Regions from separate parts of the Dermacoccus barathri genome, predicted to be linked through region 1. Evidence: predicted binding sites of a transcription regulator. Region 1 holds the regulator's gene; each other region holds the start of a gene.
What was found. The regulator HrcA, encoded in region 1, represses chaperone genes, less so after heat shock. The targets are predictions, from matches to a motif close to TTNGCACTCGNNNNNNNCGAGTGCNAA.
Positions count from the first base shown of each region.

Region 1 (9,864 bases):
GCGCGACGAAGTACAGATGTGCGGTCACGTCAGCCCTTCCAGGCCTGACGCAGCTTGCCGAGCAGGCCCTGGTTGACGGGTTGGAACTTGGGAGCAGGCGTTTCCTCGCCGCGCGACGCCGCGAACTGACGCAGCAGGTCGGCCTGCTCGCTCGTCAGCTTGCTCGGCGTGCGCACGTTGGCGTGCACGAGCAGGTCGCCGCGGCTCTCAGTACGCAGGCGCGTGACGCCGAGGCCCTTGAGCGTGACGACGTCGCCCGGCTGGGTACCGGCCTGGATGTCGATGTCGCGCGGGCCGTCGAGCGTCTCGAGCGGAAGGGACGCGCCGAGTGCGGCGGCCGACATCGGCAGTTCGAGCGAGCAGTGCAGGTCGTCACCCTGACGCTGGAACATAGGGTGCTTCGCGACGCGCACCTCGACGTAGAGGTCGCCGGCGGGGCCGCCGCCGTGGCCGACCTCGCCCTCGCCGCGCAGCTGGATGCGCGTGCCGGTGTCGACGCCCGCGGGCACCTTGATGCTGATGGTGCGGGTGTCGCGCTTTCGGCCGTTGCCGTCGCACTCGAAGCAGGGGCTGTCGATGATGTCGCCGTAGCCGTCGCACGCCGTGCACGGACGCGAGGTGAGCACCTGGCCGAGGAAGCTGCGCTGCACCTGCTGGGTCTGGCCTGCCCCACCACACACGTCACACGTGTGCTTGCCGGTGCCGGGGCGCGAACCGTCGCCGTGGCACGTCGTGCAGACGACGGCGGTGTCGAACGTCAGGTCGACCTCGCCGCCGAAGACGGCGTCGGACAGCTCGATGTCGAGCGGCAGCAGGGCGTCCTGGCCGTGTTGTACGCGGCTGCGCGGGCCACCCGAGGCGCCCGCTGCGCCGCCGGTGAAGAACGCGTCCATGATGTCGCTGAAGCTGAAACCGGCGCCGCCGAAGCCGGCACCCGCACCGCCGCCGGGCGCGTACGGGTCGACTCCCTGGTCGTAGGAGGCCTTCTTCTCGGGGTCGCCGAGCACCGCGTAGGCCTGACCGACGCGCTTGAACTGATCCGCCGCCTCGTCGGACGGGTTGACGTCCGGGTGGAGCTTGCGCGCCATCTTGCGGTAGGCGCGCTTGATCTCCTCGCTCGAGGCATCGCGGGAGAGGCCGAGTTCGGCGTAGTAGTCGTTCACGAACGTCCTTGTCGTCAGCGGGTGGAAAGGGATGTGTGCGGGCGTCAGCTCTCGATGAGCTGTGAGACGTAGCGGGCCACGGCCCGCACGTTCGCCATCGTCTGGGGGTAGTCCATGCGGGTGGGTCCGAGCACGCCGAGGGCCGCCACGGCGTCGGGGCCGTAGGAGGTGGTGACGAGCGACGTCGAGTGCAGGCCCTCGTGGGGATTCTCCGCGCCGATGCGGACCGTCACCTGGTCGTGGGCTTCGGCATCCTCGGCGAGGTTGCTCATGAGGCGCAGGATGACGACGTGCTCCTCGAGTGCGTCGAGCACCGGCTGCACGTGCAGCCCGTCTGTTCCGGCGCGCGCGAGGTTGGCCGTACCGGCGAGCACGACACGCTCCTCACGTTCCTCGCCGAACACGGCGGTGATCGTCTCGACGACGGCGTCGACGTCAGCGCGCCGCTCGGGCTCGAACGCTTCGCGCAGCAACGACAGGCCGCGGGCCGCCTCCGCGAGAAGAAGGCCGTCGGTCTCGGCGTTGAGTCGCTCGCGCAGCCGTGCGACGAAGTCGTCACTCTCGGCCACGGGGTGGGCGAACTCGACGTTGCGCTGTTCAATGCGGCCCGAGTCGAGGATGACGACGAGCATGGCGCGGGTCGGCGTCATCGCGAGGCACTCGATGTGACGCACCCGCGAGCGCCGCAGCGACGGGTACTGCATGACGGCGGCCTGCTGGGTGAGCGAAGCGAGCAGACGCGCGGTGCGCTCGACGATGTCGTCGAGGTCGATGCTCTCCGCGAGGAAGGCCTGGATGGCGCGGCGCTGGCTCGGCGTGAGCGGACGCACCTGAGAGAGGCGGTCGACGAAGACGCGGTAGCCGGCATCGGTCGGAACACGCCCGGCGGAGGTGTGCGGCGCGGCGATGAGGCCCTCGTCCTCGAGAGCCGCCATGTCGTTGCGGATCGTGGCCGCCGAGACACCGAGCTGGTGACGTTCGAGGAGGGCCTTGGAGCCGACCGGCTCGGACGTGGAGACATAGTCCTGCACGATCGCGCGCAACACTTCGAGACGGCGCTCGTTGCTCATGCCTTCACACCTCCTTGACCTCCTCCAAGGTTGGCACTCACGGGTATCGAGTGCCAAATCTTTCCGGGCGTGTTCGCTCAGGGCGTCGCGGCCGCGGCCGGCCGGAATGTCGGGTTTTCCCCACCGTCAAGAAGCCCGCAGGCAGGATGGTTGTGCCCCCGTGCCTCTCCATAGCGTCGAAGAGATGAGCACTCCAGACGTCACAGCCCCTGTCCCCACGAACGCCGCCGGCTCGGCGACGGACCGCGAGTTCCGGTGGTCCCCACGCCGTGCACTGCGCGACAGCGTCTACCTGTTCGCAGGCTGGTGGATCCACCTGCTCATCGCCGAGGGTCTGACGAACCGAGGCATCGCGAAGCGCCTCGTCGTCACGGAGGGCGCCGTGGAGAAGCACGTGCAACGCATCTTCACCAAGCTCGATCTGCACACCGACGGCGACGAGCACCGTCGAGTGGCGGCGGTGCTCACCTTCCTCCGCTCGTCCTGACCGTGGGCGGCGCCGCTTCTGCGCCCGCCCAGCGCGCCTCCGCCCGTGCCGCGTCGGGCTTGCCTACCCTGACTGCCATGAACGACCGCTACGGCTCCGATGTCCTCTCCGGTGACTGGCGCGCGCCCAAGCGCGGCCGCTCGCGTGAGGTGCCGGCCGAGCGCGACGTTGTTGTCGAGGACGCCCAGAGCGGTTACGTGGGTGCCGTCGTTCGCGTCGAGAAGTCGGGTGGAACCCACGTCGTCTTCCTCGAGGATCGCTTCGGCAAGACCCGCGGCTTCGCCCTCGGGGGTGGCTTCCTCGTTGACGGTGAACCCGTCATCCTCACTCCCCCGCGTCCCGCAGACGCTGCCGCACTCGCCGAGCGCAAGGTGCAGGCCGGACGCACGGCGTCGGGTTCGGTCGCCGTCCCGAACGCCAAGGCGCGCGTGGCCCTCGGTTCGCGCATCTTCGTCGAGGGCCGTCACGACGCCGAACTCGTCGAGAAGGTCTGGGGTGACGACCTGCGCATCGAGGGCGTCGTCGTCGAGTACCTCGAGGGCGTCGACGACCTCGCCGCCGTCATCCGCGACTTCCGCCCCGAGAAGGGGCGCCGTCTCGGCATCCTCGTCGACCACCTCGTGCCCGGCACGAAGGAGGCCCGCATCGTCGCCGAGGCCCAGGCACTTCCGCAGGCCCGCGATCACGTGCTCATCGTCGGTCACCCCTACGTCGACGTGTGGCAGTCGGTGCGCCCCGAGCGCCTCGGGTGGTCCAAGTGGCCGACGATCCCCAAGGGTCAGTCGTGGAAGCACGGCATCCTCGCCGAGCTCGGGTGGCCGCACCAGAGTCAGGCCGACGTCGCGCGGGGCTGGAAGCAGATCCTTGGCACAGTGCGCACCTACGCCGACCTGCAACCGGAACTGCTCGGACGAGTCGAGGAACTCATCGACTTCGTCACCGACCCCGAGCAGCAGTGACGCCCTGAGCCCCAGCCTCAGGGACGAGCCAGGGTCACCCAGGATGGCGCCGACGGAATGAGGAGGGCATCGTTGAGGTTGGAACGATGTTCACCAAAGCATCCAAGGTCGTGAGGACACCATGAGCCAGCAGCCCTACCCCACCCCCGACCCCCAGTGGAGCCACAACGGCGACGCCTACCCCAAGGGTCGGCCCACCGAGGCGGGCGTCACGCCCCGCCAGTTGAGCTCCGACGAGACGGGCGCCGCTGTGGTCGCCCACCTTTCTGCACTCGTCGCGGCCGTCGTGTCGGCCGGTTCGCTCAGCCTGCTCGGCCCGCTCATCGTGTGGTTCATCTACAAGGACAAGTCACCCGCCGTGCGTGAAGCCGCCGCCGGGGCGTTCAACTTCAACCTCTCCTGGTGGTTGCTCTACTGGGTCGGCTGGCTGTTCGCCATCACGTTCATCGGCATCGTCGTCGCGATCCCGCTGTGGCTCGTCATCACGGTGGTTGCCCTGTGGTGCCACATCCGTGGCGCGCTCAACGCGAGCAGCGGCCGCCCCTACCGCTACCCGTTCCAGCTGCGCGTGCTCAGCTGACTCGGGGCCGACAACGCGAAGGGCCGGAACGTCACATCTCTGGGGTGACGTTCCGGCCCTTCACGTTCGGCGGTCAGTAGTCGAGCAGCCGCCGGACGACGGTGTCTGTGAGCAGCCGCCCGCGCAGTGTGAGCACGGCCCGACGGTCACGGACCGCAGGCGTTCCCTCGAGCAGACCGTCCGCGACGAGTCCCGCCACCGCGCGACGACCCGCGTCGTCGAGCAGGTCGAGCGGCAACCCCTCAGCGAGACGCACGCGCAGGAGCACCTTCTCCTCGTAGCGCTGACGCTCGTCGAGGATCTCGCGCGCGAGCGCAGGTGAGGTTACTTCACCGACCCGCTGTGCGTAGGCGCGCGGGTGTTTGACGTTCCACCAGCGCACCCCGCCGACGTGGCTGTGGGCTCCGGGACCCGCGCCCCACCACGGTTCGTCACGCCAGTAGGCCAGGTTGTGACGGCACTGGAAGCGCGGTTCCTTCGCCCAGTTCGACACCTCGTACCAGCGGTACCCCGCGGCCTCGAGGAGTTCGTCGGCCAGTTCGTACTTGTCTGCTTCGTCGTCGTCATCGGGAAGCGGCAGTTCGCCGCGGCGCACCTGGGCGCCCATCTTCGTGCCCTCCTCGACGACGAGCGCGTAGGCGCTGATGTGGTCGGGATGGAGCGCGATCGCCGCCTCCAACGAGGCCCGCCAGTCGTCGAGCGACTCCCCCGGCGCGCCGTAGATGAGGTCGAGACTCACCTGCAGGCCGGCAGCCTTGGCGGCGCGGACGGCGCGCTCGACGTTGGCCGGATCATGGGTGCGCTCCAGCGTCGCGAGAACGTGCGGCACCGACGACTGCATCCCGACGGAGATGCGCGTGAAGCCGCCCTCGGCGAGCACGCGCAGGTACGTTTCGTCGACCGAGTCGGGGTTGGCCTCGGTCGTCACCTCGGCGTCGTCGGCGAGGCCGAACCGCTCGCGCGCCGCGTCGAGCATCCGCACGAGGTCGGTCGCTGCGAGCATCGTCGGCGTTCCTCCACCGACGAAGATGGTCTGCACTGTCGGCACGCCGCCGGGCGCCTTTCCCATCTCGCGCGCTGCGAGGTCGAGTTCACGTTCGACAGCGCCCGCGTACGTGTCGAGGCTCGCGCCGGGGACGCCGAGTTCGGTGAGCGTGTAGGTGTTGAAGTCGCAGTACCCACAGCGCGTCACGCAGAACGGCACGTGCAGGTACATCGCGAAGGCGCTGCCCGGCACGCTCGCGAGGGCGTCGGCTGGCAGCGCTCCGTCGTTCGGTGCGGGCTCTCCGTCGGGCATCTGCGGCATGGGTGGCATTCTCCCACCGCCTGCGGAGCGTCTCTAACCGACGAGCAACGCCCCGCCCAGGCCGAGGGCGGCGACGAAGACGGTGCAGAGCGCTGCCTGCGCGAAGGGTGCCGCGCCGGCAGCACGCATGGCCTTGGCCGTCACTCCCGTGCCGAGAGCGAACATCGCGGCGGCGAGCAGCAGCGTCTGGAGCACCTTCGCCCCGTCCAACACGGAACTCGGGATCGGCACCACGCTCCGCACGACGACCGCTGCGACGAAGCCGACGACGAACAGCGGCACGAGGGGTGGGAGGGTTGCCGACCCGGACTCTGCCCCGCCCATGGTCCGACGTCGATGCACGGCGATGACGGTGATCAACGGCGCCAGCATGAGCACGCGGGCGAGCTTCACGACGACGGCCACCGCGAGCGCCCCCTGCCCGACGAGGCCCCCGGCAGCGACGACCTGGGCCACCTCGTGCACGCTCGCACCCGCGAAAACGCCCGCGGTGTGATCGTCGAGCCCCAAGGCGGCGGACAGCGCGACGAGCGGGATCATGAGCGTGCCGAAGACGACGACGAGCGCGACCGACGTTGCGACCTCCTCGTCGCGGGCGTCGCTCACCCCTGCTGCTGCGGCGACGGCTGCGGCGCCGCAGATCGAGAACCCGCACGCCGTGAGCAGACTCTGCGTGGGCTCAATACCGAGCCGCTTGCCGCACCACAGCCCGAAGGGCACTCCGAGCGCCACCACAGCAACGGCCAGGACGATGACACCGAAGCCGAGCGAGGCGATGGCGCCGAGCGAGAGCTGGAGGCCGAGCAGCACGATGCCGATGCGCAGAACGCGCTTCCCGGCCAGGTCGAGGCCAGGGCGCCACGCGTCGAGCCGCACGGCGTTGGCGGCGACGACGCCGAGCAGAATCGCCACGAGCACCGGGCTGAGCAGCGGGCTGATGCGTGACACGACGAACCCGACGAGCGCCGCTGCGAACGCCAGGGCCAGACCGCCGGCCACTGGGTGGGATGCAGTTCGGGCCGCTGTTTCTGCGCGGCGTTGCTCGGGTCGGGTCACGCTCCCCATCCTCGAACGCCTACGACCTGGCCGGTAGTGCCATGTTCAGCATGCTGGTATATGCGGCGGATATGGACGCCGGTTACGCTGGCCCGATGAAGAGCTGGCCGGATCTCGCAGCCCTGGAGCTGCTCGTGGCCGTGGCCGACCACGGCTCCCTCAGCGCCGGCGCACGTGCCTGTGGCTCGGCGCAGCCCAACGCCAGCCGCAGCATGGCGCGGCTCGAGCGCTCGGTCGGCGTGCCCCTTCTCCACCGCGCCACAACCGGCGCCACCCTGACGACGCAGGGCCTCATGGTCGTCGAGTGGGCTCGCGGCGTGCTGGAGGCCGCGCGCGATCTCGACGCCGGCGTCACCGCCCTGGTGAGCGGCGTGGATGCACCGCTCACCGTGATGGCCAGCCAGACCGTGGCCGAGCACCTCCTGCCGGGCTGGATCGCGCGCTGGCACGAAGCCCATTCCGGTGAGGCCACGCCGGGCCTCTCCGTCGCCGTCGGCAACACGACCGACGTGCTCAGCGCCGCTCGCTCCGGTGAGATCGATCTCGGGTTCATCGAGGGCCCGGGTGCCCCTCGCGGCCTCAACTCGACGGTCGTCGCCACGGACGACCTCGTCCTTGCCGTCGCCGCACACCACCCCTGGGCCCGAACTCGCAGTATTGACGCGGACGAACTCGCCGCGACGGCCCTCGTCACCCGCGAGCCGGGATCCGGAACCCGCGTGGCGCTCGACCGCGCGATGCGCCCGCGCACCTGCGCTCCGCCACTGCTGGAGCTGTCGAGCAACGCCGCGGTCAAGGTCTCCGTGTCGGCCGGCACCGGGCCGGCCGTCCTCAGCCGACTCGCGATCAGTGATGCCCTGGCCGCGGGCACCCTCGTCGAGATCACCGTCCGCGACGTCGACCTGCGCCGGAAGCTGCGCGCCGTGTGGGCAGGTCCGCGCCGGATGACGAACGAGGCCGCCACGTCGCTTCTTGCGATCGCGGCGGCCTCGTAGCGGCGTCAGGCGTTACTTCTTGGCGGAGACGTAGATCGGGATGATGCCCTGGACGGCGACCGTGCCGTCCTTGACCAGGCGTCCCGTCATGCGCACGTCCACCGTGAAGGGAGGCTCCTTGGCCCAGTCCTCGGGGCTCGTCTCGGCGACGCACTCGACATCGCCGGGGGTCTTGGCGACGTAGTCGAGCTGGATGCCCTTGGGGATCCAGCGCATGCCCTTGGGCACCGTGGCCTCGGCGAGCAGACCCATGGCCATCTCCATGCCGTTGGCAATCGCGATGGCGTGGACGGTGCCGATGTGGTTCTGCACACCCCACCACTTCTTGATGGCCACGACGCCGCGGTGCGGCTCCATGGTCTTCACAACGGGCGCAATCGTGCGGAAGTAAGGCGCCTTGAGCGCGAAGGCGGCCGAGAAGGCTGCGCGACCGAGCTTCTCGTTCTTCTTCGTGAGCTTCGTGTAGAGCGCGAGAGTCTGGTTCATACCCACCAGATTACCCGCGAGTAATAGCGAGCGCTCAGTGGACGCTGAAGCCGCCGTCGGCCGCGATCGTCTGGCCGGTCACGAAACCACTCGCCCGCGACGCGAGGAACACCGCGAGGCCCGCGAAGTCCTCGGGCACGCCGTTGCGTCCGACGAAGGTGCGGGTCGCGAGCGCCTCTTCGCGCCCCGGTTCGGCGACGGTTGGCAACGTCATCGGGGTGACGACGAATCCGGGAACGATCGTGTTCGCCGTGACACCCGAGCGTGACCAGGCCTCCGCTTGCGAGCGTGACAGCCCGGTGACGGCGGCCTTCGTCACGCCGTAGACGCCGGAGTTGCCGAAGGCGCTCCAGCTCTGCTGCGAGCCGATGTTGAGGATGCGTCCGTACCCGCGCTCGGCCATGCGTGGCCCTGCGGCCTGGCCGAGCCGGTAGGGCGCTTCGAGGTTGACGGCCATCGTCTCGGCGTACTGCTCTTCGCTCGTGTCCGCCAGTGGCGGTCGGTGGTTGACGCCGGCACACGTGACGAGGATGTCCGCGTGCTGCACCGCGGCTCCGACAGCCAGGTTCGCCAGCGCGTTCGCATCACCGACGTCGCAGACTTCCCACGTCGCGCCGATCTCGGCGGCCACTGTGGCGAGCTTGTCGGCGTCCCGGGCCACGAGGTGAACGCTCGCACCGGCACCCGCAAGGGCCGTGGCGATACCTCGCCCGATGCCCGACGACCCTCCCGTGACGACGGCATTCAGCCCCTCAAGGGAGAACAGGTCGTCGAGGTAGCTCACGTCAGTTCGCCCGAGTCACCGCGAGATCACGCACGACGCGCTCGACCTTGAGGCCCTTGTTCTCGAAGCGCGTGGTCGTGCGTCCCTCGAAGCGCGGGGCGAACCCGCCACGCGCACCCTCGGGGTCGACGTCCGGGTCACCGGGGTCGGCGAGGCGTCCCACGTGCGGGTTGTCGAAACGCGGTGAGCCCTCGACGACGTCGCGCATGTGCCACGCGTAGTCGGCCCAGTCGGTGGCGAGGCGCCACGTGCCACCGGGCACGAGAACGTCGGCGACGACGTCGGCGAAGCCGGGCTGCACGAGGCGACGCTTGTGGTGCTTTCTCTTGGGCCACGGGTCCGGGAAGAACGTCCACACCTCGGCAACGGAGCCCGGCGCGAAGAGACGGTCGAGCGCCTCCGACGCGTCGATCTCGATGAGCCGGACGTTGGTCACGCCGGCGTGGACGGCCTTGGAGATCGTCTGCGCGATGCCCGGGCGCCACACCTCGAGCGCGATGAAGTCCGTCCCCGGGTTCTCGGCAGCCGCGTAGACGACCTGATCGCCCGCGCCGGAACCGATCTCGACGACGAGCGGCGCGGTGCGTCCGAACACCTGCTCCATGTCGACGTGGTAGCCGTCGATCGGTTCGGTCGAGGCCTCCTTGCGCGGCACGTCGATGACGTACTGCCCGGAGTGGTCGGCGAGCGCACGGTGGTGACGTTCGGGCATGCGGCCGCCGCGGCGGGTGAACGAACGGGTCCGCGCGAGCGGGCGTTCGGCCGCCTGACCCTCGTCACCGGGCGGCGTCACCGAACCCGGGACGAAGCCGGGCTTGCTCACTTCTTGTCCTTCGGCTTCTCGTCGCCCTGGCTCAGCGCTGCGATGAAGGCTTCCTGCGGCACCTCGACCGAGCCGACCATCTTCATGCGCTTCTTGCCTTCCTTCTGCTTCTCGAGCAGCTTGCGCTTACGCGAGATGTCACCGCCATAGCACTT
Region 1 is NZ_JADCTK010000002.1:438,256-448,119, reverse strand. Features, by position in the region: gene IM689_RS05165 (16S rRNA (uracil(1498)-N(3))-methyltransferase) at 1-28, opposite strand, end outside; gene dnaJ (molecular chaperone DnaJ) at 30-1,163, opposite strand; gene hrcA (heat-inducible transcriptional repressor HrcA) at 1,208-2,233, opposite strand; gene IM689_RS14590 (response regulator transcription factor) at 2,418-2,720, shown strand; gene IM689_RS05145 (DUF3097 domain-containing protein) at 2,798-3,679, shown strand; gene IM689_RS05140 (DUF4870 domain-containing protein) at 3,801-4,259, shown strand; gene hemW (radical SAM family heme chaperone HemW) at 4,333-5,565, opposite strand; gene IM689_RS05130 (YeiH family protein) at 5,599-6,630, opposite strand; gene IM689_RS05125 (LysR family transcriptional regulator) at 6,717-7,616, shown strand; gene IM689_RS05120 (hotdog fold domain-containing protein) at 7,629-8,102, opposite strand; gene IM689_RS05115 (SDR family NAD(P)-dependent oxidoreductase) at 8,137-8,886, opposite strand; gene trmB (tRNA (guanosine(46)-N7)-methyltransferase TrmB) at 8,888-9,709, opposite strand; gene lepA (translation elongation factor 4) at 9,706-9,864, opposite strand, start outside.

Region 2 (9,864 bases), on a different contig from region 1:
GCGGGAAGTCACGCTTCTTGTCCTCGAAGCCGGTGTGCATCGAGCCCATCATGACGCGGTTCTTGAGCGTCACGCCGCTCACCTCGAGCGGGCTGAGCAGGTGCTCGTAACTCATGCGGTTCTCCTCGATGTACGTGACGCCTCGGGCGCCTCGGTGGTCTCGTGTCGGATGGCAGTCGGTGGGGTGTCGGCAGCGGGTGCGGCGGAGGCTCCGAACAGGGCGAGCATCTCGTCGCACCAGGCGAGCAGGGACTGCTCGGTGAGGATGCCGCCGCGCAGCACCGCGTACAGGGGGCGCTCCTCGTCGGTGAGCGCTTCGACGTCCGGGTAGTGCTTGGCACGGTTCGCCTCGAAGTAGGCGAGCTGTTCGGCGTGCTCGGCGCGGCGGCGGCGGATGTCGGCGATGACGGCGTCCTCGTCGCCGAAGCCCATGCCGCGGATCTTGACGGCGAACTCCGAACGCAGCTGTTCGCTCGGGGTGGGCTCCTGCGTCCACCGCAGCAGTTCGGCGCGCCCGAGATCGGTGACGGCGTAAACCCGTCGGTCGGGGCGTCCCTCCCCCGGTTCGACGCGGACGGCGAGCAGGCCGTCCTCGGCCATGCGCCCGAGAACGCGGTAGATCTGTTGGTGCGTGGCTCGCCAGAAGAAGCCGAGCGAGCGGTCGAAGCGACGCGTCAGGTCGTACCCGGTGGCCTCCTGCTCCGCGAGGGAGACGAGGAGCGCGTGCTGCAACGACATGCACTTAGTTTCATATGCGCACAGGTGCATGTCAACGCGGGCAGCGTGAAGCCACCCAAGGGCTGGGTTGAAGGGTTCAGCGACTCACGCCGAAAGCGTGCGGCCGCCGGCGTCGAGCGCGTAGCGGTGCTCGGCGAGCGACGCGGCGAGGGCGTGATCGTGCGTGACGAGCAGGATGCCCAGCCCGTCAGCGGCCCGACGCCGGAGAGCGTCAGCGATGGCCGTCGAGGTGATCGGGTCGAGGTGGGCCGTGGCCTCGTCGGCGAGGAGGTAGCGCGGCCCCTGAGCGAGGGCTCGGGCGAGAAGCAGCCGCTGGAGCTGCCCGCCGGAAACCTCACGCGGCAACCGGTCGAGCACCGAGCCGTCGAGGCCCACCTCCCCCGCGAGCGCCACGGCATCGACCTGCCGACCGCGCAGACGGGCCGCCAGCTGGATCGCGTCGCCAAGGCGCATGCGCGGATCGGCCGCCGCGAGCGGGTGTTGGGTGAGCAGAGCGGTGTGGCCACTCAACCGCCCCCCGGCACGCACGGGTTCGTCGTCGCAGCGCACCTCACCGACACTCGGGGCGAGGAGCCCGGCGAGCAGTCGCGTGAGTGTCGACTTGCCGCTACCCGAGGGGCCCACGAGGGCCGTGACGGCACCCGGGCGCATTTCGAGGTCGAGCGGACCGACCTGCGCGCCGTTCGCGCCCGGGTAGGTGTACGCCACCTGGCGTGCCACGAGACTCATCGCTCCCCCTGCCCGACGCGCGCCGCCGTCGCCGTGAGTGCCCGCAGGTAGTCGTCGGACGTCTCGGTGGCCAACGCTGCAGGCTCGGTGTGCGCCACGAGGACGCCGTCACGCAGCACCGCCACGCGGTCGACGAGGTCGCCACGCAGCACGGCGTCGATCTCGTGCGTCACGACGAGGACGGCGACGCCTGCGTCGTCCGCGATGCCACGCAGCACGGCGAGCAGTTGTGAGGCGAGTTCGGGGTCGAGGCCGGCCGTCGGTTCGTCGGCCACGAGCACCCGGGGTTCAGAGGCGAGCGCCGCGACGAGCGCCGCGCGGGCCAGCTGACCGCCGGAGAGCTGGTGCGGGAAGCGTTCGAGCAGGTTCTCGTCGAGGTGCACGAGCTCGCAGAGCTCGGCCAGGTCACGTGCACCGTCATGACGGCGGTGCACCTCCTCGATCTGCCCCCGAAGGCGCCGGGTCGGGGTGAACGCGTCCGAGACGTCCTGCGGAACGTGGCCCACCTGCGCGGAGGCCGAACCCGGACGGTGCGGGTCGACGACGACATCACCCGCGACGATGCGCCCCTCGACGCGCGCGTCACGCGGCACCAAACCGCAGCAGGCCGCCACGAGCGTCGACTTGCCCGCACCGGACTCACCGACGAGGGCCGTCACCTCCCCCGCCGCGACCGCGAAGCTGATGTCGTCGCACGCGAGCGTCGTCTGCTCGCCGCGGCTACGGCGCACGCTGACGTGCTCGAGGCGCAGCGCAGCGCGGTGGTCTGAATCGCGAGCGCAGGACGCCTCGTCAGAAGGCTCTGCCGACCCAGCCTGCTCGGCCTCGACCAAAGCGGGCGGCGCAGAAGCCCGACGTGTGCGCTTGGCGTACAACGACGACAGCGCCAACGTGAGCACGACGAGGAAGATCGACGGGAAGACGAGCGGCCACCACTGCCCGGTGAGCAGCCCTGCGCGCGAGGTGGCGATGAGCGTGCCCAGGCTGGCCTGTTCGGGGCGCAGACCAATGCCGAGGAACGACAGGGTCGACTCGTGCCAGATCGCGTGCGGCACGAGCATCGTCACGGCGAGCGCCGTCTGCGGGGCCACCGCGGAGAGGACGTGATGGCGCACGATCTGCGTCGACGATGCTCCGGCGACGCGGGAGCACGCGACGTAGTCGGACGCGAGCACGGCCTGCGTCTCGGCCCGCACCACGCGGGCGACGGTGGGCCAGTGCGTCAGCGCAAGCGCGATGAGGATGGCCGTGACGGAGCCACGGAACATCGCGACGACGACGATCGCCGCAAGAAGGTGCGGCACGGAGGCCACGGCGTCAGTGACGCGCATGAGCAGACGATCAGCCCGCCCGCCGAGGCTGGCCGCCGCCGTCCCGACGGCAAGACCGAGCACGGTCGCGACGAGCGCCGCACCGAGCGCGACGACGAGCGAGACCCGCAGCGCCTCGGCCACCTGGACCGACACGTCGAAACCGAGAGTGTCGGTGCCCATGACATGCGGCCAGCCGGGAGCCGTGCGGGCGGTGTCGTAGTTCGACTCGCGCATCCCCGACGACGCGAGCAGCGGCCACAACACGGCGTAGGCGGCGATGAGGGCGAGAACGATCGCCGGGCCGCGCCGAGGCCGCAAACCAGCAGAGACGCTTCGGGTGCTCATCGCTCCACCTGCGCTCGCGGGTCGACGACGAGCAGGGCGCAATCCGAGAGCCACGAGCCGAGCATCATGACGAGCGTCGTGGCAGCGGTGACCGCCGCGAGCAGGGCGAAGTCGGCCGTCAGCGCTGCCTCCACGGTGGCGTCGGCGAGGCCGGGCCAGCTGAAGACCTCCTCGACGACGAGGGCGCCGACGACGAGCTCGGGCAACCGCGCCCCCATGAGAGCGATGAGAGCGGCCGCGGAAACGGGAGCGATGTGGCCGCGCAGCACCTCACCGCGCGAGAGGCCGCGCACCTGGGCCTCGCGCACAGCGCCGCTCCCGAGCGCCTCACGCACGGACTCGCGCAGGGCCAGGGCGAACCAGGGCACCTGGCTCAGGGCGAGCACGACCGCGGGCATGACGATGTGGTGCACCACGCCGCCGAACGTCACCGGCTGCCCGGGCTCGGTGAGCCCGCCGACCGGGAACCAGCGCAGGGTCACCGCGAACAGCGCGACGGCGAGCAGACCGATGACGAACGGAGGCATGCCCGTCAGGGCCAGCGTCACCCGTTCGAGCGCGCGGTCGAGCAGACCGTCGGGGCGCAACGCGGCGACAGCGGCGACGCCGAAGGCGATGAGCAGCGCGATGACGAGCGCGACGACCGACAGGCCCAGCGTCCACGGCAAGCGCTCGGCGAACACCGTCGTCACGGGCTGTTTGAGGCTGTGGCTGGCACCGAAGTCGCCGGTGAAGGCGTTCGCCATCCAGTTCCACCACGTCTGCCAGAACGGCACATCGAGCCCGAGCGAGTCGCTGATCGCGTCGCGCTCGGCGCGACCCGTGTGCTCGAAGCCGTCACCCAGATAGGTGACGAGCGGGTCGAGCGGCGAGAGCGCCGCGAGCGCGAAGGTCGCCAGCGTCACCGCGGGCACGACGAACAGCGTCGCGAGGGCACGGCGTGCCGTGAGCACGCCGATCTCGTGACGCCGTTCCCCGAACCGACGACGAAGTTCCTTCACGCGATCAATTCTTCTTCCACGCGCCCAGCGACCACCACGGGCCCCACGTCGTGCCGTGAGAGTGCGGCTCGACGATCGGGGCCGGGCCGGAGAAACCCTTGTCGCGCGAGGCGTAGGTGTGGTGCAGCGTGGCGAGCACGACGTACGCCGGGTCCTTGACGTACTCGCCCTGCGCGGCGCGGTACTGCTTCGTCGCTTCGGTCTCGTCGGAGGTCGACTGTGCCGCCTCCAGAGCTGCGTCGACCTTCGCGTTCTTGTAGTTGCCGGGGTTGTCGAACGGCCCGGACGCGGAACCGCGCGAGTGCAGCGCGCGGTGGGCCTGGGTGTCAACGGTGTACGGGTTGTCGCCACCACCGAGCATGACGGCCGTCGTGCGCATCTTGGGTTCGATGTCGTCCCAGCTGCCGCCCCACAGCTTCACGTTGACGCCGAGGCCGCGCAGCTGGTCGGCGAAGGCGGAGGCCAGTTCGCGACGCAGGGTGTCGGACGCCGGGTAGGCGAGCGTCAGCTCGGCGCGCTTGCCGTCCTTCGTGCGGACACCGTCGGCGCCCTTCTTCCACCCCGCCTCGTCGAGGAGTTTCTCGGCCTCGGCCTTGCGGGCTGCACCCTTGGCCTTCGTGAAGTCGACGTCGGCGCGCTGGGGGAAGACCTTCGTGATGGGGCTGACCTCCGGGGTGCCGCGCCCGGCGAGCACCTTCTCGACGAGCGCCTCGCGGTCCACCCCGATGTTGAGCGCACGGCGCGTCTCGGGCTGGGAGGTGATCGGCACGGACACCGGCAGCGAAACCCCACGCCAGTCGGCGGAGCGCACACCGGCGACCTTGAGGCCGTCACGCCCCTCGACGCTCTTGGCCAGGCGCGGCGGCAGCGCGGAGCCGTCGACCTGCCCGGAGACGACCTGCTGCATGCGGGCGTTGTCGTCCTCGACGTGACGGATGACGACCTTGTCCACCTCGGGCTTGCCGCTGCGGTACTTGTCGTTGGCCACGAACGTGGCCTCGTTCGGCGCGAGCCTCTGGAGCTTGAACGGGCCCGTGCCGACGGGCTTGGTGTTGAGCTCGGAGTTCGCCGCGTCACCCGAGGTGACCTTCTCGCTCGGCGCGATGCCGAGGAGCAGGCGCGAGGCGAAGCCGCCGTTCGGCGCCTTGAGGCGGAAGACGACCGTGGAGGCGTCCGGCGTCTCCACCTTGTCGATGAGGCGGTAGTCGTCGGCGATCGGCGACGCCGACTTCGGGTCGAGCACCGCGCGGTAGGTGGCCGCAACGTCCTTGGAGTCGAAGGCGCTGCCGTCGTGGAACGTCACGCCCTTCTTGAGGCGCACCGTCCACGTCTTGCCGCCGTCGCTCACCTTCGGCTTCGACTCGGCCAGCGCGGGCGCGAGGTCGGGAAGCTCCTTGTCGTTCGGCGCCGACGGACGCAGGAGACCCTCGAACACAGGTGAAACGCCCGTCGCGCCGTAACCGGCTACCGGGTAGTACTGACCGACCGGCTCGGCATCTGCCAGCGTGATCTGGTTCGTCGACGACGCCTTGTCACCGTCGGAGCCCCCGGGCGCCGAGCACCCCGCCAGAGCCACTCCGAGCGCGGCCGCTGCCGCAGCGATGGTCGTCCTGTTCGCCGTGCGAACCATGTGCGTACTCCTTGTGATCCAGAATCCCCAGCGCCGAGGCCCAGGCCTACCCTAACGCCCTGGTGCGACGACGTCGCACATAGGCCGTGAGGCACGCGTCACTGTGCCGCCACCACGCCGGTCGACGCGCACAGCGAAGCGGGCGACCACCCGAAGGTGATCGCCCGCTTCACGCGAGGGGTGGGCTTGCCGGAATCAGAAGCCATGTCTATTTGGGCTTCTGACACCCGCTCGGCTACGGCCGGGGGCTGGGCTCGCTTCGCTCGCCGAGCCCCCAACCTTCGCCTCCCAGGGTCAGAAGCCCATGTCTATCTGGGCTTCTTCCTCGCACTCCGCTACGGCCGAGGGCCGCCCTCGCATTCGCTCGGACGACCCTCAACCTACGCATGCGCGCTTCGTCAGAAGCCCATGCCACCCATGCCGTCCATACCCGCACCGGCGGCGTCGCCGCCGGCGTTCTTCTCGGGCTTGTCGGCGATGACGGCCTCGGTCGTGAGGAACAGCGCCGCGATGGACGCAGCGTTCTCCAGAGCCGAACGCGTCACCTTGGCGGGGTCGATGATGCCCGAGGAGATCATGTCGACGTACTCGCCCGTGGCGGCGTTGAGACCATGGCCCGGCGTCAGACCGCGCACCTTCTCGACGATGACGCCCGGCTCGAGACCCGCGTTGAGCGAGATCTGCTTGAGCGGAGCCTCAGCGGCGACGCGCACGATGTTCGCACCCGTGGCCTCGTCACCCTCAAGACCGGCGAAGGCCGACTCGGCGTCCTTCGTGGCCTGGATGAGCGCGACGCCACCACCGGCGACAATGCCCTCCTCGACGGCGGCCTTCGCGTTGCGAACGGCGTCCTCGATGCGGTGCTTGCGCTCCTTGAGCTCAACCTCCGTCGCGGCACCGGCCTTGATGACGGCGACGCCACCGGCCAGCTTCGCGAGGCGCTCCTGGAGCTTCTCGCGGTCGTAGTCGGAGTCGGAGTTCTCGATCTCGGCGCGGATCTGAGCAACACGGCCCTTGATCTGCTCGTCGTCGCCGGCGCCCTCGACGATCGTCGTCTCGTCCTTCGTGACGACGACCTTGCGGGCGCGGCCGAGCATGTCGAGCTCGGTGGTCTCGAGCTTGAGGCCGACCTCCTCGGAGATGACCTGGCCGCCCGTGAGGATGGCGATGTCGCCGAGCATGGCCTTGCGGCGGTCACCGAAGCCCGGAGCCTTGACGGCAACGGCCTTGAACGTGCCGCGGATCTTGTTGACCACGAGCGTCGACAGGGCCTCGCCCTCGACGTCCTCGGCGATGATCATGAGGGGCTTGCCCGACTGCATGACCTTCTCGAGAACCGGCAGCAGGTCCTTGATGTTCGAGATCTTCGAGTTGACGACGAGGATGTACGGGTCGTCGAGGACGGCCTCCATACGCTCGGTGTCGGTGACGAAGTAACCCGAGATGTAGCCCTTGTCGAAGCGCATACCCTCGGTGAGCTCGAGGTCGAGGCCGAACGTGTTCGACTCCTCGACGGTGATGACGCCTTCCTTGCCGACCTTGTCCATGGCCTCGGCGATGAGCTCACCGATCTGCGGGTCAGCGGCGGAGATGGACGCGGTAGCAGCGATCTGCTCCTTCGTCTCGATCTCCTTGGCGTGGTCGAGCAGCTGCTTGCTCACGGCGTCGACGGCCTGCTGGATGCCGCGCTTGAGCGCCATCGGGTTGGCGCCGGCCGCAACGTTGCGCAGGCCCTCCTTCACCATGGCCTGCGCGAGGACGGTGGCCGTCGTCGTGCCGTCACCGGCGACGTCGTCGGTCTTCTTGGCGACCTCCTTGACGAGCTCCGCGCCGATCTTCTCGTACGGGTCGTCGAGCTCGATCTCCTTGGCGATGGAGACACCGTCGTTGGTGATCGTGGGTGCGCCCCACTTCTTCTCGAGGACGACGTTGCGGCCCTTGGGGCCGAGCGTCACCTTCACCGCGTCGGCAAGGGTGTTCATGCCGCGCTCGAGGCCGCGACGGGCCTCCTCGTCGAAAGCAATGGTCTTGGCCATGTGCGTGGCTCCTCCACGTGACGTACGTAGTGACCGCACCAGCGCCCGCGACGGACGAGCCCGATCGTTCGCGCGGTCATGTCGCGCGAGCCCCGAACCCTCACTCATGCAGTCAGGTCTTTGTCACTCTCATGTTCAGAGTGCTAAGGCCATGATTAGCACTCGCCCCCTGCGAGTGCAAACGGCGACGGGGCTGCGACCGCCGTGTTCGCTCACAGCGGCAGACGCACGTCGGGGTGGGCGCTCAGCTCGTGCGACGGCGTGAGGCGCGACGGCGCTGGATGCGCTTGACGAGTAGAGGGTCGGCCGCGAGCGCCTCGGCCGTGTCGGCGAGGGCGTTGAGTTGCTGGTAGTACTGCGTCGCGCTCATGCCGAAGCGCTCCTTGATGGCGGCTTCCTTAGCGCCGGGCAGCTTCCACCACTCGCGCTCGAAGGCGAGCATGGCGCGGTCTCGTTCACTCAGCCCGGGCGCCTCGTCGTCACCGGGGACGCGGGCACCTGCAGGGGTCTCGATGACGGGCATGCGACCAGGGTAGATCGTCGCCTCCTGCCCGCCCGAACACGAGGGCCTTGGACAAAGGCGCGTGGATGGCGGGTTTGGCTGAAGATGACGCCGACGTCGCGCGCATCTTCACCCAAACCGACCATCCACGTGCAAGACGCTCGAGCTCTGGCCCGTTCGGAGCACGCCGCGCGGTGAATCGACTCGCGATAGATTTGGCGGCATGCCGCAGTCGTATGACGAACTCGTACATCCCAGCTGGGTGGAACCCCTCGCGCCGGTCGCCGACCACATCGCCACTGCCGGGCAGTTCCTGCGCGACGAAGTGGCCGCCGGGCGCGGGTACCTGCCGGCGGGCGAGAACGTCCTGCGAGCGTTCACCCAGCCGTTCGAGGACGTGCGCGTCCTCATCGTCGGCCAGGACCCGTACCCGACGCCGGGGCACCCGATCGGGCTCAGCTTCGCCGTCGATGCGCACGTCCGCCCGATCCCGCGCAGCCTGCAGAACATCAACGCAGAACTCAAGGACGACCTCGGCATCGAGCCGCCCGAACACGGTGACCTGAGCGCGTGGACCGACCAGGGCGTGCTCCTGCTCAACCGCTGCCTCACCGTTCAGCCCGGCAAGCCCGCAAGCCACCGCGGTCACGGCTGGGAGAACGTCACGGCGCAGGCCATCACGGCGCTCGTCGAGCGCAAGCAGCCCCTCGTCGCCATCCTCTGGGGTCGCGACGCCCGCTCACTCGCCCCGCACCTCGGCGACACCCCGACCGTCGAATCCGCGCATCCCTCACCGCTTTCCGCGCGCAGCGGCTTCTTCGGAAGCAAGCCCTTCAGCCGCACGAACGAGCTGTTGGAGCAGCTCGGAACCCACACGATCGATTGGCGTATTGCATGACGAACGACCTCCCCGCGCCCGGGGCTCAGGCATCCGAACAGACGCACCACGGTCTGCTCTGGCACCGGTACGTCGCCATCGGTGACTCCTTCACCGAGGGCATGAGCGACCACGACCCCCGCGAAGACGACGCCTACCTCGGGTGGGCTGATCGCCTCGCCGTCGACATCGCGATGCAGCAGGAGGAGCGGGGCGCGAAGCTCGAGTACGCCAACCTCGCGGTGCGCGGCAGACTACTCGCGGACGTCATCGGCCCCCAGCTCGACGCGGCCCTCGCGATGAAGCCCGACCTCGTAAGCATGGTGGGCGGCGGCAACGACATCATGCGCCCGTCGGTCAACCTCGACGATCTCGCGGCCGGCATCGAGGACGCCGTCGTCCGCCTCAAGGAGGCGGGCTCCGACGTCCTGCTGGCGACGCTCGTCAACCCCGCCGCGTCGAAGATCATGACGCGCCTGCGCCCGCGCATCACGTGGCACCTTGCGAACCTGTGGGGTATCGCGCAGCGGCACGACTGCTACGTGCTCGATCTGTGGTCGATGACCCCCTTGCGCGATCCGCGCATGTGGTCCGTCGACCGTCTGCACCTTTCCGCCGAAGGCCACAAGCGCGTCGCGCAGCAGGCGGCATGGACGCTCGGGCTTCCGACGACCGGCGAGTGGCTCGCCCACC
Region 2 is NZ_JADCTK010000003.1:99,880-109,743, forward strand. Features, by position in the region: gene IM689_RS06135 (NADPH-dependent 2,4-dienoyl-CoA reductase) at 1-115, opposite strand, end outside; gene IM689_RS06140 (PadR family transcriptional regulator) at 112-738, opposite strand; gene IM689_RS06145 (ATP-binding cassette domain-containing protein) at 823-1,467, opposite strand; gene IM689_RS06150 (ATP-binding cassette domain-containing protein) at 1,464-3,125, opposite strand; gene IM689_RS06155 (ABC transporter permease) at 3,122-4,126, opposite strand; gene IM689_RS06160 (ABC transporter substrate-binding protein) at 4,131-5,756, opposite strand; gene groL (chaperonin GroEL) at 6,155-7,792, opposite strand; gene IM689_RS06170 (DUF3263 domain-containing protein) at 8,037-8,315, opposite strand; gene IM689_RS06175 (uracil-DNA glycosylase) at 8,518-9,192, shown strand; gene IM689_RS06180 (SGNH/GDSL hydrolase family protein) at 9,189-9,864, shown strand, end outside.
Region 2: a site for HrcA is predicted at 7,948-7,974, ahead of groL (chaperonin GroEL). Genes of this name have one in related genera too.

Region 3 (9,864 bases), 410 kb from region 1:
CGCCGCCCGCGAGGCGCGGGGGAGGGGCCTCGTCGAGGTGGTCGGTCTGTTCACCCACTTCGTCCGCTCCGACGAACCGCGCCACCCCGAGGTCGCCGCCCAGATCGACCGCTTCCGCGCCGCCGAAAAGGACTGTGACGACGCCGGATTTCACCTTGAGGTGCGGCACATGGCGAACTCCGCCGGCGCGATTTTCGTGCCCGAGTCGCGCTTCGACCTCGTGCGCGTCGGCCTCGCGCTCTACGGCCTCTCGCCCGCGCCGGACCTCGCCGCGCCCCAGGATCTCGGTCTTGACCCCGCAATGTCGGTGACGGCCCACGTCGCCGTGACGAAACGCGTCCCCGCAGGCCAGGGCGTTAGTTACGGCCACACCTACGTCACAGATGCGGAAACGACCCTTGCCGACATTCCCGCGGGGTACGCCGACGGCGTGCCGCGCCACGCGTCGAACAAGGCTCCGGTCATGGTGAACGGCACGATCGGCCACATCGCCGGCCGCGTGTGCATGGACCAGTTCGTCGTCGACATGGGTGACGCCGCAGTCCAACCCGGCGACGAAGCCGTTCTCTTCGGACGTGCAGCCGACGGGACACCCGGGCCCACCGCGCAGGAATGGGCCGACGCCGCCGACACCATCAGCTACGAGATCGTCACGCGCATGAGCACCCGCCTGCCACGCATCTACTGCGGTGACCTGAGCGAGGAACTCACCCGATGAGCGACGACCTACGCCTGCGCGGCACCCGCTACTTGCCCGACGCCGAAGCCACCGCCGACCTCGGACGGGCACTCGCCCGTATCGTGCGCCGCGGAGACGTCATCGTCATGACGGGCGACCTCGGGGCCGGGAAGACGACGACCACGCGCGCTCTCGGCGAAGCGCTCGGTGTGCGCGGTGACGTCACGAGCCCGACGTTCGTCATCGCCCGCGAACACCCCTCGCTCGGTGACGGCCCGGCACTCGTCCACGTCGACGCCTACCGCCTCGGCGGCTTCGGCGAACTCGACGACCTCGACCTCGACACCTCGCTCGACGACGCCGTCACCGTCATCGAATGGGGCGCCGGCATGGCCGAGGCGCTCTCCGACGATCGCCTTCACCTCACGTTGACGGGCCTCGACGACCGCACCGCGACGATCGAGACGGCCGGCGAACGCTGGGCAGACATCGACCTCGCCTCCGAACTGGGACTCGACTGACGCACGCAAGGCCGCACGGCACCGCCGTTGAGCCGCGCGTGATCGGCGCAGTTGCCGGGCCTCGATAAGCTGGGTCGGTGCTTCTCGCGATCGACACCTCCACCTCGGCCGTCACGGCCGCGCTCCACGACGCCGAAAAGGTCGTGGCGCGCACCTCGACGATCGACGCGCGTCGGCACACCGAGATCCTCGCTCCGGCCATCGACGCCATGATGCGCGACGCCGGTGTGACGCCTGCCGACCTCTCCCGCGTCGCCGTCGGTGTCGGCCCCGGCCCGTTCACCGGTCTGCGCGTCGGCATCATGACGGCCATGACGTTCGCGTACGCCCTCGACCTTCCGGTCGGCGGTCTGTGCTCCCTCGACGCCCTCGCGTACGGCGCCCGGCGTTCCGGCATGACGGGCCCGCTGCTCGTCGCCACGGACGCGCGCCGCAAGGAGGTCTACTGGGCCCGCTACGACCTCGACGCCGAGCGCATCGCGCCGGGTGAACCGGCCGTCGACAAGGCTGCCGTCGTCGCCGAGCACGTCGGAGACATCCCCGCGATCGGTCGCGGAGCCCAGCTGTACAGCGACCACCTGCGCGACGCCACCGGCGGCTACGAGGAGCTCCTCGACGTCGACGCCGCCGACATCGCCGCGCTCGCCATCGAACGCGTCATGGCGGGGGAGCGCCTACTGACCACCGAGCCGCTCTACCTACGTCGCCCGGACGCCGTACCCGCCGCGACCGCGCCCAACGCCCGGGTCCTCGGCAAGTGAACGCCACGACCACCGACGCCCCGGCGAGCGTCCGCCTGCGCGACGCGACCTGGCGGGACATCGAGACCCTCGCGCGTCTCGACGCCGAACTCTTCGATCACGACGCGTGGAGCGAACCGACGTGGTGGGCCGAGTTCGCCGAGCGCCCGCGTCGCCAGTACGTCGTCGCCGTCGCAGGTAACGAGGACGCGAACGAGACCGTGATGGGCTACGCCGGCCTCGACGCGGGCGGCAGCGCGGCCGACGTCATGACGATCGCCGTCACCCATGCGGCCCGCGGCACAGGCGTCGGAAAACGCTTGCTCACCCACCTTGTCGACGCCGCGGCGGCGGCCGGCGCCGAGGCTCTCCTGCTCGAGGTGCGCGCCGACAACGAGCCCGCCCTCGGCCTCTACGAACGATCCGGCTTCGAGCGCCTCACTCTGCGCCGCCGCTACTACCAACCCGGTGACGTCGACGCCGTCATCATGCGCAAACTCCTGGAGACCTCATGAGCATCACCACGACTCGGGAGCCGCTGGTTCTCGGCATCGAGAGCTCGTGCGACGAGACGGGCATCGGCATCGTGCGCGGCACCACCCTGCTCGCCAACGAGGTGGCGAGCAGCATGGATCTGCACGTCCGCTTCGGCGGCGTCGTGCCCGAGATCGCGAGCCGCGCCCACCTTGAGGCGATGCTGCCCTCACTGCGTCGCGCGTGCGACACCGCCGGAGTGAAGCTCACCGACGTCGACGCCATCGCCGTCACCGTCGGGCCCGGCCTCGCAGGCGCGCTCATGGTCGGTGTCGCCGCCGCGAAGGCCCTCTCCGTGGCCCTCGACAAGCCGCTGTACGGCGTCAACCACCTCGCCGCGCACGTGGCCGTGGACATCCTCGACCACGGCCCGCTGCCCGAGCCGACCATGGGTCTGCTCGTCTCCGGCGGGCACACGAACCTGCTCTACGTGCCGGACATCGCCACCGACGTGCGCAGCCTCGGCAACACGATCGACGACGCGTGCGGCGAAGCGTTCGACAAGGTCGCCCGCGTGCTCGGCCTGCCCTACCCGGGCGGCCCGAACATCGACAAGGCGGCCCAGGGCGGAGACCCGAAGGCCATCGCGTTCCCACGCGGGCTCTCGACGAAGAAGGACCTCGAGAAGCACCGTTACGACTACAGCTTCTCCGGCCTCAAGACGTCCGTGACGCGCTGGGTCGCCACCCGCGAAGCCGCCGGTGAACCGGTGCCCATCGCCGACGTCGCCGCGTCCTTCCAGGAAGCCGTCGTCGACATCATCACGAAGAAGGCCGTCATGGCCTGCCGCGACTACGAGTGCAACAACCTCATGGTCGGCGGCGGCGTCTCGGCCAACTCCCGCCTGCGTGCGCTGCTCGAAGAACGCTGCGGCAAGGCCGGCATCGCCATCCGCGTGCCGAAACTCAGCCTGTGCACCGACAACGGCGCCATGGTGGCCACGCTCGGGGCACACCTCGTCGCGAAGGGCATCGAACCGTCCGCGCTCGATGTGCCCGCTGACTCCTCGATGCTGATCGGACAGGTGATGGGATGACGACCACGATGTCTGCCACGACCACGCTTCGGGTGCGCTTGACGGCGCTCGCCGCCACCGGCGCGCTCGCTCTCGCCGGCTGCAGCGGTGGCTCGCCCGACGGAGACAAGCCCTCGACCGGCGCTTCGAGCTCCTCGAAGAGCGGGTCCGGCAGCTCCTCCCAGGGCCAAAACCGGACGAGCGCCGACGCCGGACTGCCGACGGAGGCCGAACTCGCCCAGGCGAAGAAGGACGTCGGGAAGCTCACGACGAAGCAACTCGCGGGGCAGGTCATCGTCGGGTACTACCCGGGTTCGCAGAGCGAGGCGGCTGCCGCGGCGATCCGCAAGGACGGCCTCGGCGGCGTCATCATCATGGGCGACAACGTGCCGCAGGATGTCACGGCGGGCCTGCCTGCCATCACCTCCGCCGCGCAGCAGGCGATGAAAGACACGGGACGCTCGTGGCCCGCCGTCATCGGCATCGACCAGGAGGGTGGCCCCGTCGCGCGCATCAAGGCGCCCGTCACGCAGCTGCCCGGCGGTATGGCGTACGGTGCCGCGGATGACGCCGAACTCGCCGCGAAGATCTCCAAGGGCCAGGGCCAGGAGTTGCGAGCCCTCGGCGTGACGATGGTGTTCGCCCCCGACGCGGACGTCACGGTCGGCCCGCAGGATCCGACGATCGCCGTCCGCTCGCCGGGCGGGGACCCGCAGCGCGTCTCGCGCGCGGTGAACGGGCAGGTCAAGGGCTTCCAGGAGGCCGGTCTCGTGCCGGTCATCAAGCACTTCCCGGGCCACGGCTCGGTGACGACGGACACCCACGTCGACTACGCGGTGCAGTCGCATCCGGTCTCGGCGCTCACCAAGCGCGACTGGGTGCCGTTCGCCAACGCCGTGAAGGCGGGGGCACCCGCCGTCATGACCGCGCACATCGTGCTCAAGGACGTCGACCCGAACGTGCCCTCGACCCTGTCGCACAAGGTGCTCACGGGCGAACTGCGCGACAAGCTCGGTTTCAAGGGCCTCGTCGTCACCGACGGCATGAACATGGGCGCCATCGTGAAGAAGTTCGACAAGGGCGGTGCCGCAGCCGTTTCCGCGCTCAAGGCGGGCGCCGACGTCGTGCTCATGCCGGCCAACGCCACCGCGTCGGTCGCCGCCATCGAGAAGGCCGTGGCCTCGGGTGAGCTGACGCGCGAACGGCTCGTGGAATCGGCTGCCCGTATCGTCGCGACGACGCGCCACCAGCAGGTCAAGGCTCCGGCGACCAACGTCGTCGGCGCGCACGGCAAGGACGCCGAGCAGTTCGCGCGAGAGTCGATCACCCAGCTCGGTGGCTCATGCGACAAGCCGCTCGTCGGCAAGAGCGTCCGCCTCGACGGCGGATCGACCTCCGACCGCGCGGAACTGACGAAGGCCCTCACGGCCCGCGGCATCACGGTCGGCTCGTCCGGCACACGCGTCTCGCTCATCGCCGGTGGGTCGTACAACGCAGGTAAGGCGTCGGCCGACGGCGGCTCGGAAGCCGATTCCGCTGGTGGTTCGGGTGCCGGTTCCTCGACGAAGGCCGGCGTTCAGGTCGCGCTCGACACCCCGTACGTCCTCGCCTCGCGACCGGCCGGAGCCGTCGGTCTCGCGACGTACGGCAACACGCCGTCGACGTTTGCGGCGCTCGCGGACATCCTTGCGGGCAAGGCCAAGGCGGGCGGCACGCTGCCGGTTGCCGTCGGTGACAACAAGGTGGGCGACTCGGCCTGTTCGTGACTTCGCGCGCTGTTTGAAGCTCCAGCCCCTTGAGTCAGGGGGCGGGTTCAGTTCGGGGGCAGCGGCGGTCGTCCAGGTGCGACCTGTGGCACGTCAGGTCAGGCAGGCTCCACGACGAGGGCAGCACGCTCGCCGTCGAGGTTGACGAGCACGACTGTCATGGCCCGGGAGCCCTTGAGCTTCAGTTGGCGACGCAGGGCGTCGGCGTCGAGGTCGACGTCGCGCTTCTTGATCGTGAGGCGTCCGACGTCGTGCGTGCGCAGGTAGGAGCGGAGTGTTTTGACGTGCAGCGGAACGGCGTCGAGCACCCGGTATGCGCGCCCGAGAAGACCGATGTCGGTGAGCGCGTCGGCGGTGACGTACCCGTACCCGGCCGTGAACTCGCGCCCGTCGACGGCGTTGAGCAACGCGCCGACGAGACCGCTACGCGTCAACGCCTTGTCGGCCTCGTAGAAGAAGGCGCCGAGGTCGGCGCGACGCGCGAGGGCCCCCGAGGCGTCGGCAGCGTCGGGCCTCGTGACGTGGCGAAGCTCGACGCTGTCGCCGCTGCTGTCTGCGTTGGCGGAACCGTCGGCGCGCTTGTCGGTCGGCCGCACGATCGTCGCCGTCGTGCCTTCGTCGCGAACGGCCTGGCCCCACCAAAGCGTCGCTTCGACGAGGTCGCCGGCGTATGAGACGAACTCCGCCTCGCAGTCGGGCGGGATGTCGCCGTGCGCGAGGCCGGGGGAGAGTTTGGCGCCGGCAGCCGGGGCATCAGCGGCGAGTTGCTGGACGAGTTCCCAGTCGGGCGAGAGCGCGGCCAGGGAGAAGGTTCGCTTGGTTCGGCCCTGGATGTCGGCAACGCCCGGGATGCGCCGGGCAGGGTCGAACCACCACGCGGCGTCCGGGGCTTCCCGGCGGAGTTCGGGTGCGAGGTCTTCGAGCAACCCCGTCTCCACGCGTGAGGCGGGGTAGGGCGTCAGGTTGTGACGAGCGAGTTCGGCCGTCGTCGCGTCGGCTTCCACGGCAATGACGTCGAGGCCGGCGCGAGCAAAACCGACGGCGTCCGCGCCGATGCCACACCCGCCGTCGACCACGCGTGAGGCGCCGGACGACCGCAGACGCTGGGCGTGCAGAGCCGCCACCGGCGAGCGAGTGGCCTGCTCGAGGGCGTCCGGGGTGAAGAACATCCGCTCGGCATTCGCGCCGAACTTCGTGACGGCCTTCGCCCGCAATCGGCTCTGCGTCAGCGCGGCGGCGACGAGTTCGGGGGAGTAGCCCCGATCCCGCAATCGGGAGGTGAGCGCGACGGCGTTCTTCTCGTCGTACGGCGGCAGCGATGCGAGCAGTTCACGACCCTCGTCGGACATGAGAGCGTGCGCGGCGGCGGCATCCATGGGCTCATTCTTTCAGGCGAACTTCCAACCAAGACCCGCCCCGCCTGTGCGCCGTGAGCGAACGCCGACCCTCCACCTGGCACTCGGCTTGACCGAGTGCTAACCGAGCAATAAATTCGGAGTTAGCACTCACCCCTGGGTAAGTGCCAGCGAGCACGTCACCTCGACCCCCGCGACGGCGAGGCGGCACTGCGCGCTGTCATGCCACGCCACGTGGCGTGGGCAGGGGTGGACAAGCATCCGTCACGTCCGCGCGAGCGGACCGTCGCAACAAGGAAGGTGCCACCGTGTCGGTGAACATCAAGCCGCTGGAAGACCGCATCGTCGTCAAGTCCGTCGAGGCCGAGAAGACCACCGCGTCCGGCCTCGTCATCCCGGACACCGCCAAGGAGAAGCCCCAGGAGGGCGAGGTCATCGCCGTGGGCCCGGGTCGCGTGGACGACAACGGCAACCGCGTTCCGGTCGACGTCGCCGTGGGCGACAAGGTCATCTACTCGAAGTACGGCGGCACCGAGGTCAAGTTCGGTGGCGAGGAGTTCCTCATCCTCTCCGCTCGCGACGTGCTCGCCGTCGTCGCCTGACGATCCCACTCCGTGCGCGCATGCCCCGGCCGTGGCCCACGTCGGCCCGCCGGGGCATTGCGTTCCCTCCAGCCGTACGTGAACTCACGCAGCAGGCTCCCGTTCCACGCCGCCTCGCGCGGCATCAACCAGAGAGGTTGAATCATGGCCAAGACCCTCGAATTCAACGACGACGCGCGCAAGTCGCTCGAGCGCGGTGTCGACGCGCTCGCCAACGCCGTCAAGGTGACCCTCGGCCCGAAGGGCCGCAACGTCGTCATCGACAAGTCCTGGGGCGCCCCCACCATCACGAACGATGGTGTCACCATCGCCCGTGAGGTCGAGCTCGAAGACCCGTACGAGAACCTCGGCGCGCAGCTCGCCAAGGAGGTCGCCACCAAGACGAACGACGTCGCCGGTGACGGCACGACGACCGCCACGGTTCTCGCCCAGGCCCTCGTCAAGGAAGGCCTGCGCAACGTTGCCGCCGGCGCGGCCCCGGCCGGCCTGAAGCGCGGTATCGACAAGGCCGTCACCGCCATCAACGACCAGCTGCTCGCCAACGCGCGCCCGGTCGACGGCAAGGACGACTACGCCAAGGTCGCTTCGCTCTCCGCCCAGGACGCCACCATCGGTGGCCTCATCGGTGAGGCGTTCGACAAGGTCGGCAAGGACGGCGTCATCACGGTTGAGGAGTCCTCCACCGCCGAGACGAAGCTCGAGTACACCGAGGGCATGCAGTTCGACAAGGGCTACCTCTCGCCGTACTTCGTGACCGACCCCGAGCGCATGGAGGCCGTCCTCGAGGACGCCTACATCCTCATCAACCAGGGCAAGATCTCGAACGTGCAGGACCTCCTGCCCGTCCTCGAGAAGGTCGTCCAGTCCGGCAAGCCGCTGCTCATCATCGCCGAGGACATCGAGGGCGAAGCCCTCTCGACGCTCGTCGTGAACAAGATCCGCGGCACGTTCAACGTCGTCGCCGTCAAGGCCCCCGGCTTCGGTGACCGCCGCAAGGCCATGCTGCAGGACATCGCAATCCTCACCGGCGGCCAGGTCATCGCCGAGGAGGTCGGCCTCAAGCTCGAGGCCGCCGACCTCGACGTCCTCGGCCAGGCCCGCCGCATCCAGGTGACGAAGGACTCCACGACGATCATCGACGGCGCCGGCCAGGGCGACGCAGTCGAGGGCCGCGTCAAGGAGCTCAAGGCCGAGATCGAGCGCACGGACTCCGACTGGGACCGCGAGAAGCTCCAGGAGCGTCTTGCGAAGCTCGCCGGCGGCGTCTGTGTCATCGGCGTCGGTGCACACACCGAGGTCGAGATGAAGGAGAAGAAGCACCGCATCGAGGACGCCATCGCGGCCACGCGCGCGGCCATCGAGGAAGGCATCGTCGCCGGTGGTGGATCCGCCGTCATCCACGCCGCCTCCGCGCTCGACTCCCTCCAGCTCGAAGGTGACGAGGCCACCGGCGCCACGCTCGTCGGCAAGGCCATCGCCGAGCCGCTGCGCTGGATCGCCGAGAACGCCGGTCTCGAGGGCTACGTCGCCGTCTCCAAGGTGCGCGAACTGCCCGTCGGCCAGGGCCTCGACGCCGCCACCGGCGACTACATCGACCTCGTCGAAGCCGGCATCATCGACCCGGTCAAGGTCACGCGCTCCGCACTGACCAACGCCGCCTCCATCGCCTCCATGGTTCTCACGACCGACACCCTCGTCGTCGAGAAGAAGGAAGACGAAGAGGCACCCGCGGCAGGTCACGGCCACAGCCACTGATCTCCCTCGCGCCGCGAAGTTCTCCCTCGCGCCGTCTTCCGGCGCGTGGCCGTCTCCTGCTCGCAAGCTCGCAGAAGACGGCCACGCGCTCGGTGCGACAGCGCTTCGGGGCTTGAAAGACGCCCCTCCCACGAGCAAGCTCGCGGGAGGGGCGTCTTTCTGCGCGGTCTGCTTCCAACGTGGGTGCGTTGAGCGAAAGGGTTGCGGCTTTGCGCGTGGCCCGGTTTCGTTGGGGGAGAGGGTCGCGGCTTTGCGAGTGGCCCTGGTTACATGGCGATGCGGAGGCGCCTGTGTTCGGCTGTCAGCGCCGGGTCACGCGCACGCACTCGTCCTCGAGGCACACCACGGCGCCGACCGGAATCTGGGCGCTGCGGCGCGTGTCGACCTCGCCGTCGACCGTCACGAGGCCCTCAATGATGACAATGCGCGCCTCGGCGCCGTCCTCCACGAGGTTGGCCAACTTGAGCAGCTGACCGAGCTTGATGGCGTCGTCGCGAATCGGAACGTCTACGGGTGAGCTCATGGCCACATTCTCGCACCGAACTCGCCGTGCACCCCGTGGTGTGGTTACCGTGGGGGCCGCAACCGCTGACCGTGAACCGCGCACATCCGTGACGGGAGTAGGCCATGGCGCTCGAAGGTGGATACATGGGAGGGGCCTCCTGGCCCCAGGTGTCCCATGCCCGAGCGCGTGTAACGAACCTACCGTCGACCCCGATGTCATCCGAGGAAGCGCCGATGCGCGACCTCGTGGCTGCCGCTCAGGACAACGATCCGGCAGCACGACACCAACTCCTCGACGACGTTCACCGGATGGCGTTGCGCTACGCGTCAGCCCGTCTCGGCGCTTTCAGCGCCTCGCGTGAACTCGCCGCCGACGCCGCTCAGGAGGTGTGC
Region 3 is NZ_JADCTK010000002.1:32,343-42,206, forward strand. Features, by position in the region: gene alr (alanine racemase) at 1-718, shown strand, start outside; gene tsaE (tRNA (adenosine(37)-N6)-threonylcarbamoyltransferase complex ATPase subunit type 1 TsaE) at 715-1,200, shown strand; gene tsaB (tRNA (adenosine(37)-N6)-threonylcarbamoyltransferase complex dimerization subunit type 1 TsaB) at 1,278-1,961, shown strand; gene rimI (ribosomal protein S18-alanine N-acetyltransferase) at 1,958-2,455, shown strand; gene tsaD (tRNA (adenosine(37)-N6)-threonylcarbamoyltransferase complex transferase subunit TsaD) at 2,452-3,510, shown strand; gene IM689_RS03240 (glycoside hydrolase family 3 protein) at 3,507-5,255, shown strand; gene IM689_RS03245 (class I SAM-dependent methyltransferase) at 5,354-6,631, opposite strand; gene groES (co-chaperone GroES) at 6,919-7,212, shown strand; gene groL (chaperonin GroEL) at 7,357-8,967, shown strand; gene IM689_RS03260 (RNA-binding S4 domain-containing protein) at 9,269-9,490, opposite strand; gene shbA (RNA polymerase sigma factor ShbA) at 9,685-9,864, shown strand, end outside.
Region 3: a site for HrcA is predicted at 6,708-6,734, ahead of groES (co-chaperone GroES). Genes of this name have one in related genera too.